DNA from 3 places in the Shewanella sp. Iso12 genome. Region 3 is predicted to be linked to each of the others. Evidence: riboswitches for the same ligand, from Rfam matches in the RefSeq annotation. Region 3 holds a riboswitch; each other region holds the start of a gene.
What was found. A riboswitch is a leader RNA that binds a small molecule or an ion and turns the genes downstream of it on or off. The one in region 3 is predicted to bind lysine.

Region 1 (3,276 bases), on a different contig from region 3:
AACCTTTAGGCATCACCAGGGTATAGGGAATATGAAAGTAGCCGGCAGCGGACAGCTCATATTCGGGGCAATAGAGATGTTTACAGGACTTGGGGCCGGTGTGCAGATCCAGCACTATGTTAGCGCCGTGCGCCAGTTTTTGCAGATTGAGCGCCAATCTCTGCCCGGTCGTCACTCCCCAGGGATTGGCCAATGCCTGTTCACAGTTGGCAATAAGAAGACGACGAAAAGCGTCAAACAGTGCTTGCTCCGGCAGCTCACTATGCTGCAGATACCAGTCATCCAGGTGGACGGCCTGATCCAGATAGGCTCGGTTCCAGTTGATACCTGTGATGGGATCGAAACGGCCCAAGGTAAACTCACCGCTTTTCTGGTTAATCCCCAAGGGGTTGGCCAGAGGCACCAGGGTGATATCTCCCAGAGGCGGATGAGCCTTGAAGTACTGCAGCAACTGCAAAATCACCGCATTGCCCTGCACCTCGGCGCCATGCACATTGGCCTGAATATAGACGCTGGGCGCCGCATCGCTGGTACCTTTGAAGCGATAAACAGGTATGGTCAAGGGCTGGCCGGCAGCCAACTCCCCAACCGGCAGATGTTCAAGCTGCATCCTGAGCCCCTTCAAACAGGTTACGATGCAAAGCGGCAACAACATCACCGGCTTCGGCTTCCGACACCAAGACACAAAGATTGTGCGGACTGGCGCCCTGACAGATCATCCTGACGTTGTGGGGTTCGAGCACTTCAAATACCCGGCGACAGATCCCGGCAGTAGTGGCTATCTTGTTGCCTATGATGGCCACCAGAGCCAGCTTATCTTCCACCCGCACACGGCAGTTTTGCGACAATTCCTGCAGCAGGGCTTCGGTCAGAAGCCCCTTGCCGGCCGAATCTGAGCCCGTTTTGTCCAGCGTCAGCGACACGTTCACCTCTGAGGTGGTAATGAGATCGACACTGATCTTGTGCCGCGCCAACACGGCAAAGGTCTCTGCCAAAAAGCCCTGGGCATGCAACATCTGCAAACTGTGCAAGTTAAGTAGGGTCTGATCTCGTCTCACCGCAACGGCCCTGAATACCGGCTCATCTTCCACTTGGTGACGGATCCAGGTGCCACCTTTTTCCGGTGCCCGACTGGAGCCGACAAATACCTGGATCTGTTGACGCACCGCCGGCAAGATAGTGGCAGGGTGCAACACCTTGGCACCGAAAGTGGCCATCTCTGCCGCCTCATTAAAACTGATTTCTGCGATAGGCCTGGCGTTGGGAGCCAGTCGGGGATCCGTGGTGTAAATCCCTTCTACATCGGTCCAGATCTCGACCGCATCGGCTTCCAGCGCCTCAGCCAAAAGGGCCGCAGAATAATCGCTGCCACCACGCCCAAGCGTAGTGGTTCGGCCATCGGCATCGGCGCCGATAAAGCCCTGGGTCACCAGCAGTTGCTGCTCAAGCAAAGGTTGCAATTTCTCTGTCGCCAGTCGCTTCAACTCGGCGATTTGTGGCTCGGCCTTACCGAAATGGCTATCGGTACGCATCACCTGGCGCACATCAAAGGCGCTGGCCTTGGCACCACGTTCTCTCAATACCGCGGCAAACAGCGCTGAAGAACACTGTTCGCCCAAAGATAGGATCTCATCGACCATAGCATGACTCGGCGCCTGCAATAACCTGGCACTGAGCGTTGCCATGCGGCTGAGCAAAGCATCCAGCGCCGCGGCAACATCTGCCGGTCTGCCAAGTTTATCCAGAATTGCGTATTGAATGGTGGCTATCTCTTTCAATAGCTTGAGACGGCGCTCATCCCCCATGTCTGCCTGGGACAGCTCCACCAACAGATTGGTTACGCCACTGGATGCACTGACCACAACCAGACGGGTGGCCGGGTTTCCAAGCACTATATCGGCACAGCGATTCATCGCCTGATAATCGGCAACTGAGGTACCACCAAACTTGGCAACAACAAGAGACATCAGCGCATTCCCCCACAGGCAGGTAACAGGGAAAGGTCGATAACGAGAATAGATTTCATGAGTTAAGCTCCGAACAGATAACGTTCGAAGAGCCTGGTGCAGAGATAACGCACCCCATAGCAGGGAAACAGCGATCGTCACCAGAAGCTCTCCACCAAAACCAGGTGACAGTCGCCAGGATTCAGCCTGACCAACCGGCCGGAAGCGTAGCCAATACGCATCCCGACCTCGGCGTTAATCTCCCTCATGAGCCGTCATTGGAGAATTGGCCTCCTCTGACTCACTACCTAGTTAACGCACCTCTTCTGTTCCTTTCTCGCGAAAGGGATGAAAAAATTAGCAATAAAGTCCTTATGAAGTCAATGCTAATTTGCGCAGGATGAAATTTCCTCAACTCATCCGTCACTGAGCTCGGGTAACTCGCTGACCAGGCGCGCCCTGGCAGCAAACTGTCCAAGCGCCACCTCTCGCTCCCCTTTCAGGCAAGGCACCAAGGTCAAGAGCCCACTATCAACGTAGTAAAGGGCATTTTGGCGATACTTTGATGCCAGTTCTATTGCCGCGGCCTTATCCAGAAACAGAGCCCAGCTTTTTTCCATATGACTGAGATCATCGGCAGCGCCTATGATCGCCCGGTAAGGAATGCCCAGCTTATCAATATCGTGTTGTAGCTGCCGATCGAGAAGGCGGTTTTGGCAAGAAGTGAGTTTTTGCCCAAGGGGATTATGGGCGGTGACAATAGCGAAAGGAACAGCGGAAGAAAACGACTGAGTCAATAAAAAGCATGCGCTCTGGTAGTACTGCCAGAGACTTTCAAATGCAGCATCCATTGTAGTATCTGTCTCTAATGAACCGGATTTATTCTAGCAAAGGCTTTTGCATTCCCCTAGCCCCGTGAGCAAGCTCACAGTAAGACAAAATACAAAATGCTTATCTTTCAATAGGTAACGCAAAAACTTGTGATATAGATCATAGTTAAACATTAATTTGTTAACATTTCATTTGTTAACAAATGCCCAATCCTAGTACAATGGATTGTATCGACAGAGGCTTAGAGTTAAGTGTGTGACCCGGCTAGCGCCATTACGCTACAGCATAAGTCTCTATCGATAACGACTCTGTACCAAATGTAATCTGGTTTTAAGATGACATTTTCTGGATTTTCCATGTCTTTCAGGAACTAAATCCCGCCACTGGGAATCCTAGACAGTACAGTTCGCGCCTCTCCGGGTGGAGAGCATACTTTTTGCTAATCATGAAGTGTGTTGCCGTTTCATTTCAGTTTTGAACAGCACTTACGTGAACCCTG
Region 2 (3,276 bases), on a different contig from region 3:
CCTGTGGCAAAGGCCATGGCACAGGAAAGCACAAACACCACCACAGGCAGCAGCCCTGTGGGCAGGTTGCCGTTGGCCAGGCTGGCGAGATATTTGCCGGTTTCCATGTCACGCACCACGGCGCCTATGGTCCAGGCAAACAGCAGTATGTTGATCGCCGGCAACATGGCCATAACGCCTCTGGGGGCGGCGCGCAGCCAAGTGGATATCCCAAGACCGAGGCGCAGAGCCAACAGGCCGGACACCGCCAGGCTGCAAAGGGCGCCATAAACCAAAGACGAACCCACATTGGTATGTTCAAAGGCGCCCAGCACACTGAAGGCCTGACCATTGGCGGCTAATACCTGGGCCCCGGAGTCCAGCATGAAATAGATACTCGCCGCCGTCAGTGTCACTATAGGCAACACCATATCCAGCATGCCGCCGCGGCTGTCGGCCGGGGCTTCCATATCCAGCCCTATTGGCCGGCCCTTGGATTCATCCCAGAGCTTGCCTTCGAGCGCCCGCTGCTCATGCTGTCGCATCGGCCCAAGATCCAGTTGGAAGGCGATGACTACCACCACCATGATCAGGGTAAATACCGCATAGAGATTCATGGGGATCATCTGCACAAAGGCGGCGATCGGGCTCTGCTCTGTCACCCCATGGGCCACGAGTATGCCGCCCACCAGGGCGATGATATAGGCCCCCCAAGAGGAGATGGGCATCAATACGCACACGGGTGCCGCGGTTGAGTCCAGCAGATAGGCCAACTTGGCGCGGGAGATCTGGAATCTGTCGGTCACAGGGCGGCAAATGGGCCCCACCGACAGACTGTGGAAGAAGTCGTCAATAAAGAAGGCAAACACCATCAAGCCGGTGAGCGACTTGGCGCTCTTGCGGCTCTGGCAGCGCCTGGCGGCCCATTCGGCGAAGGCCCGGGTCGCCCCCGAGGCGGTCATCAAGCTGATAAGCCCACCCAGCAGCAGCATAAACAGCAGCATATTAAGGTTATCGCTGTTGGGAGCGCCATCGACCCAGAAGATTTTCAGCACACAGTCAAACAGGTAGCGCAGCGATTGCAGCGGTGAAAACTGCTGTAACATCAGGCTGCCGGCGACTATGCCAACCCCGAGAGAGAGCAGTACTCTACGGGTGATGATCGCCAGCGCAACCGCCAGCAGAGGAGGAACTATGGACCAGGGAGAGTCCGCAAAATGCATGATATTCATGATCTCTTTACACCAAAGAAGGTGGAGATCTACCGATAGGATCGAAGAAACTCAGACCAAGGAGGGCAGAAACTTCTCAGCTCCTTCAGGTAGCGCTCCATAGTGGATGACTATGGCAGTCCTGCACCTGTTAGATACAGAACCAGCAGCTAGGTTTGATGACCTGGCTACTTCGGCGCCGACTCCTTTCCCCGGGCCTCAAAGGCATCACCCTCTTCCCGGTTACTCTTAGGCAGCGCGCCTCTACTCAAAGGTATTCGACTGGCATTCTAACTATCACGGCCCCAATAGCAAGCCAGATTGTGCCTCTGGCGGTAAATATCCCGCCCGGTTGGCATTAAGCCTTTGGCAAGTGACTCATGTCTGGGCTCGCAAATGTCAACTCCGGCTGTTGACGGCAACCACAGCTGCACCTAGGATCGCCCTCCCCTACCGCGACACTGAAATAACAATTAAAGGTGTGCAAATGACTCTGTTACAACGTTTTTGTGTGGCACTCTGTGCCTTGTTCTCCAGCCATTCCATGGCAACGCCCACCCGGTCACCTATACTGCTGCAAGGCGCCATGGATGTCGAAGTCGACACCCTGGTTCAGGCCCTGAAAGACCCCAAACAGACAACTCTTGGTTCCTGGACTTTCTGGCAAGGCACTGTGGATGGCTATCCTGTCATAGTGTCCCGTACTGAAATAGGTATGGCCAATGCCGCCGCCTCCACCACACTGGCGATAGAAAAATTTCAACCCGGTTTTATTATCAACCAGGGCACCTCCGGCGGCCACGACCCGGCGCTGCACCGCGGCGACATAGTATTGGGGAAATACAGCTTCAATATGGGTTCCTATCGCAGCGATCTACACCCCAAAGGCCAGGGCATAGATCCCAAACGCTGGCATAACTTCGATGTCACCATGCGTTTGCGTCAGGATGGCAAGCTGGTGGAACACAAGCGCTTTGATGCCGATCCCAAGCTGCTGGCTCTGGGACAACAACTGGCGTCAGCTTATCGCCATGGCAAGGTAGTGACCGGCGTGATCGGCAGTGCCGATGAGTGGAACCGTGAAGTCGACCGCATCGAGTGGCTGCACCAAACTTATCAAACCTCGGCCGAAGAGATGGAAACCGCTGCGGCCGCCCTGGTTGCCAAGGCATATGAGATCCCTTTTATCGGGATTCGGGTACTCTCCAATACCGACCTGCACGGCGAAGAGTTTGAGCCACAAACCGCTATCCACTGTCAGCAGTTTGTCATTGAGTACACCAAGAAGTTGATCGCAGGTTTGGAAGGTAAATAAGTTTCGAGGACTTCAAAGTAAAAGCCGGTGATATTGTCCACCGGCTTTTGTTTTTTCAGGCCCTCATCTTAAGCTAGCTCGCCGGCGATAAGAAAATGGCCTCCACCTCTTTGGCCAGTGTCTGCCATCCCAGTTTCGAATAGCCTTGCTGGTAACGGTATTCCCAAACCTTGGTTTCCGACTCGGGTGCTTGTTTTCGCTGGATAACCAAGCGGTAGTCATCCATCGTTGGTGACTCTGGCTCCGGCAATGACAGGCTGGCAAAAGTCTGCTTGCTCTCGGCACAGCTCTGGCCGCGATACCGAATAAACACCTGCAAACCCGTATCGAAATCCTTGTCATTAATTTGGGATTGGATCTCGCTGCCGGGCACAGTGTATTCCGTCTCATTCACCAGGCAGAGTCGTTGTTTGTGGGTCTTTCCGACTTGCGCTGTAACATTGGCGAATACGGTTGATGGGCTGGCGACCAGGCTGAATAAACCTATTCCCAGTAGTGTCAGACGGGTCAATTTCATCGGCACACTCCTTATGCAAGATTGATTGGCTCTGGCTCATTCAAGCATAAAAAGCGTCCAGAGACTGCCTCAAAGGAGCAACAAATTGTATCTGCTGTTTCAAAATCACCTACAACTCACCAACATCAAACAAGCGATATTGGCAGATAAAACAAACAATGCGGGCACCACCAGGGGGCCCGCATAATAACTGTCAGACAGGATAACTTGGGTTCAGTCACGCAGCTTGTAGCTGACCTCGACCCTGTCGGAGA
Region 3 (3,276 bases):
CCATTCACATCGAAACCGATGAAGAGCTGGTGCCCCTTTCTATTGCCAAACTGCTCAAGGCGGTGCAGGACAAGGAACAGGCGCAACTTATTCTGCTCGGTAAGCAGTCCATCGACGGCGATAACAATCAGACAGGACAGATGCTGGCGGCACTCGCCGGTATGCCTCAGGCAACCTTTGCATCTGAAGTGAAGCTGGAAGGCGAAACTCTGCTGGTCACCCGTGAAGTGGATGGCGGCTTACAGACTCTGTCCATGCCTCTGCCTGCCGTGGTCACCGCAGATCTGCGTCTGAATGAGCCTCGCTATGCTTCTTTGCCCAATATCATGAAAGCCAAGCGCAAGCCGCTGGAGACCATGAGCATTGATGACCTGGGAGTGGCGCTCAAGCAGCACGTACAGGTGTTGGAGGTAGCTGCACCGGCCAGCCGTCAGGCGGGTGTGATGGTGGCTTCCGTTGAGGAGCTGGTGGACAAGTTGAAAAACGAAGCGAAGGTGATCTAAATGGCCGTATTAGTAATAGCAGAACACGATAATGCCAGCCTGAAACAGGACACAGCCAAAGTTGTCGCCGCAGCCAAAGCCATAGGGGGAGATATTCACCTCTTGGTTGCCGGTCAGGATTGTAAGGCCGCCGCCGATGCTGCCGCCAAGCTTGAAGGCGTCAGTAAAGTACTGCTGGCCGATAACCCTGCCTATGGTGCTCATCTTGCCGACAATATTGGTGAACTCATCTTGTCTCTGAGTGGCGACTACAGCCACATTCTGGCTGCAGCTTCAAGCCAGGGTAAGGACATACTGCCAAGAGTGGCGGCTTTGCTGGATGTGGCTCAGCTTTCGGAGATCACCAAGGTGATTGATGCCGATACTTTTGTCCGTCCCGTCTATGCCGGTAACGCCATGGCGACCGTTAAGAGTCTGGACGATAAGAAAGTGGCCACAGTGCGCGCCAGCGCCTTCGACGCCGTTGCCGAGACAGGCTCAGCTGAAATCAATCAGCTCGATAGCGTCTTTGACGCCAAGAGCAGCTTTGTATCCCAGAGCCTGACCGAGTCGGCTCGTCCGGAGCTTGGCAGCGCCAGAGTCATTGTTTCTGGTGGTCGCGGTATGGGTAGTGGCGAAAACTTTGCCATGCTGGAAGCCTTGGCCGATAAGCTGGGCGCCGCCGTAGGTGCATCGCGGGCAGCAGTGGATGCCGGCTTTGTTCCCAACGACCTGCAGGTTGGCCAGACGGGTAAAATCGTGGCGCCAGAGCTTTATATCGCTGTGGGTATCTCCGGGGCGATTCAACATCTGGCCGGGATGAAGGACTCAAAAGTCATTGTGGCCATCAACAAAGATCCTGAAGCGCCTATCTTCCAGGTTGCCGATTATGGCTTGGAAGCTGACCTGTTTGATGTTGTGCCTAAATTGAACGAGTTGATTTAATCTGTGATCTAGGTCACGATAGGCGGCTTTGGGGTAGCATCCTCAAAGCCGCCTATGTTTTTATGTGCCTCACGCCTGACATCAGGCGTCCTGAGAAGTAGAGGCGCACTAAATATCAGTAGCGGTAAGCAGGGTGATTCCGTTTATGTATCGCGAAAGGATTTGGTGCCGAAGTGGTTGCGACTTATCAAGGTCCACCGCTGGGGCTGTTACCAAATAGGGGCAGCACTGCCATAGTATATTCTGTCGGGATGACAGATTGACGTTACTATGGAGCGCTACTGAAAGGACAGGTGCTACTCGGTATGCCATTGCCTTTTCCCACCAGTTCAGTTGCCCTCCATTCGTATTTAACGAAGAACAAGACTCAATGACACTAACAAGTTATGCCGATTCGGCACTCTCTTTGTTGCCGCCGGTTGTGGCAATTTTATTGGCGATCCTCACCCGTCGGGTGTTGTTATCGCTGGGGTTGGGGATATTGATTGGAGCCTTGTTGCTCAATCAATGGTCGGTATTGGACACCGGGGTTTATCTGGGGCAAAGGGTGCTTTCCCTGGTATGGGACGATGACGCTTTCAATGCCTGGAACCTGTATATTCTGGGATTCCTGGTGCTGCTGGGGATGATCACTGCGCTGATCACCGTCAGTGGCTCGGCCAGGGCCTTTGCCAACTGGGCCAGACAGCATATCCGTAATCGCCGTGATGCCAAGCTGCTGACCATGTTTCTCGGCTGTGCGGTGTTTATCGATGACTACTTCAATAGCTTGGTGGTGGGCAGTATCGCTAGGCCTCTGACCGACAGATACTATATCTCCCGCTCCAAACTGGCGTATCTTTTGGATTCTACCGCGGCGCCCGTGTGCGTTATCTCGCCGGTGTCCAGTTGGGGCGCCTATATTATCGCCCTTATCGGCGGCATTCTCACCGCTCACGGTTTTACTGAAGTAGGACATCTGAGTGCTTTCGTGCAGATGATCCCGATGAACTTCTATGCCCTGTTTGCCCTGGCGCTCTTGCTGTGCGTCACCTTTATGGAGCTGGATATTGGCGCCATGCGCAAACACGAGCTCAACGCCCGCAAGGGCAATCTCTATGATGAGTCCAAGGGGTTGCCCCCCGGTGCCAATGCCGATCTGCCCGAGGCGGAAACCGGCCAGGTGCACGGCCTGTTCCTGCCCATAGGTGTCTTGGTGGTGGCGACCTTCTATTTTATGGTTTCCAGTGGTGCCGATGCCCTGGCGGCAGAAAGCCTGCCTTTCAGTATCATAGGTGCCTTCGAGAAAACCGATGTGGGCTCGTCACTGTTTTTCGGCGCCTCCATCGGCCTGGTGGTGACGCTGCTGCTGGCCTTTATCCAGAAGATTGAAGCCAAGATGATCCTCAAGGCGCTTACCTCGGGTGCCCGTTCCATGTTGCCGGCAATCTATATTCTGATGTTTGCCTGGACCATAGCCGGGATCATAGGCTCACTGGAAACCGGCAAGTTTATGGCCAGCCTCGCCAGTGGCAATATTCCCTTTGCCTTGTTGCCGGCCGTGCTGTTTATTTTGGCTGGGCTTACCGCCTTTTCTACCGGCACCAGCTGGGGCACCTTTGGTATCATGTTGCCGATTGCCGCCGATATGGCCATGGGCAGCCACAGTGGCATGATGTTGCCTATGCTGGCCGCCGTGCTTTCCGGCGCTGTGTTTGGCGATCACTGCTCGCCGATATCGGACACCACGATTCTGTCATCCACAGGTGCCAGCTGCCATCATATCGACCATGTGCTGACTCAGTTGCCCTATGCGGTCTTGGTAGCGCTTATTTCCCTCGGCGGCTATATAGTACTCGGCTTTACCGAG

Region 1: another riboswitch for lysine. It lies ahead of lysC (lysine-sensitive aspartokinase 3); the one in region 3 lies ahead of HCX89_RS02965 (Na+/H+ antiporter NhaC family protein).
Region 2: another riboswitch for lysine. It lies ahead of HCX89_RS22400 (Na+/H+ antiporter NhaC family protein); the one in region 3 lies ahead of HCX89_RS02965 (Na+/H+ antiporter NhaC family protein).

The regions. Positions count from the first base shown of each region.
Region 1 covers NZ_JAAUHW010000008.1:86,986-90,261, reverse strand. Annotated here, with positions in the region: gene HCX89_RS14275 (succinylglutamate desuccinylase/aspartoacylase family protein) at 1-610, opposite strand, end outside; gene lysC (lysine-sensitive aspartokinase 3) at 600-1,967, opposite strand; lysine riboswitch at 2,104-2,280, opposite strand; gene HCX89_RS14265 (DUF3293 domain-containing protein) at 2,363-2,797, opposite strand.
Region 2 covers NZ_JAAUHW010000023.1:20,817-24,092, reverse strand. Annotated here, with positions in the region: gene HCX89_RS22400 (Na+/H+ antiporter NhaC family protein) at 1-1,211, opposite strand, end outside; lysine riboswitch at 1,294-1,465, opposite strand; gene HCX89_RS22395 (5'-methylthioadenosine/S-adenosylhomocysteine nucleosidase) at 1,678-2,505, shown strand; gene HCX89_RS22390 (hypothetical protein) at 2,579-3,022, opposite strand; gene HCX89_RS22385 (oxidative stress defense protein) at 3,236-3,276, opposite strand, start outside.
Region 3 covers NZ_JAAUHW010000001.1:671,515-674,790, reverse strand. Annotated here, with positions in the region: gene HCX89_RS02975 (electron transfer flavoprotein subunit beta/FixA family protein) at 1-503, shown strand, start outside; gene HCX89_RS02970 (electron transfer flavoprotein subunit alpha/FixB family protein) at 504-1,427, shown strand; lysine riboswitch at 1,518-1,716, shown strand; gene HCX89_RS02965 (Na+/H+ antiporter NhaC family protein) at 1,798-3,276, shown strand, end outside.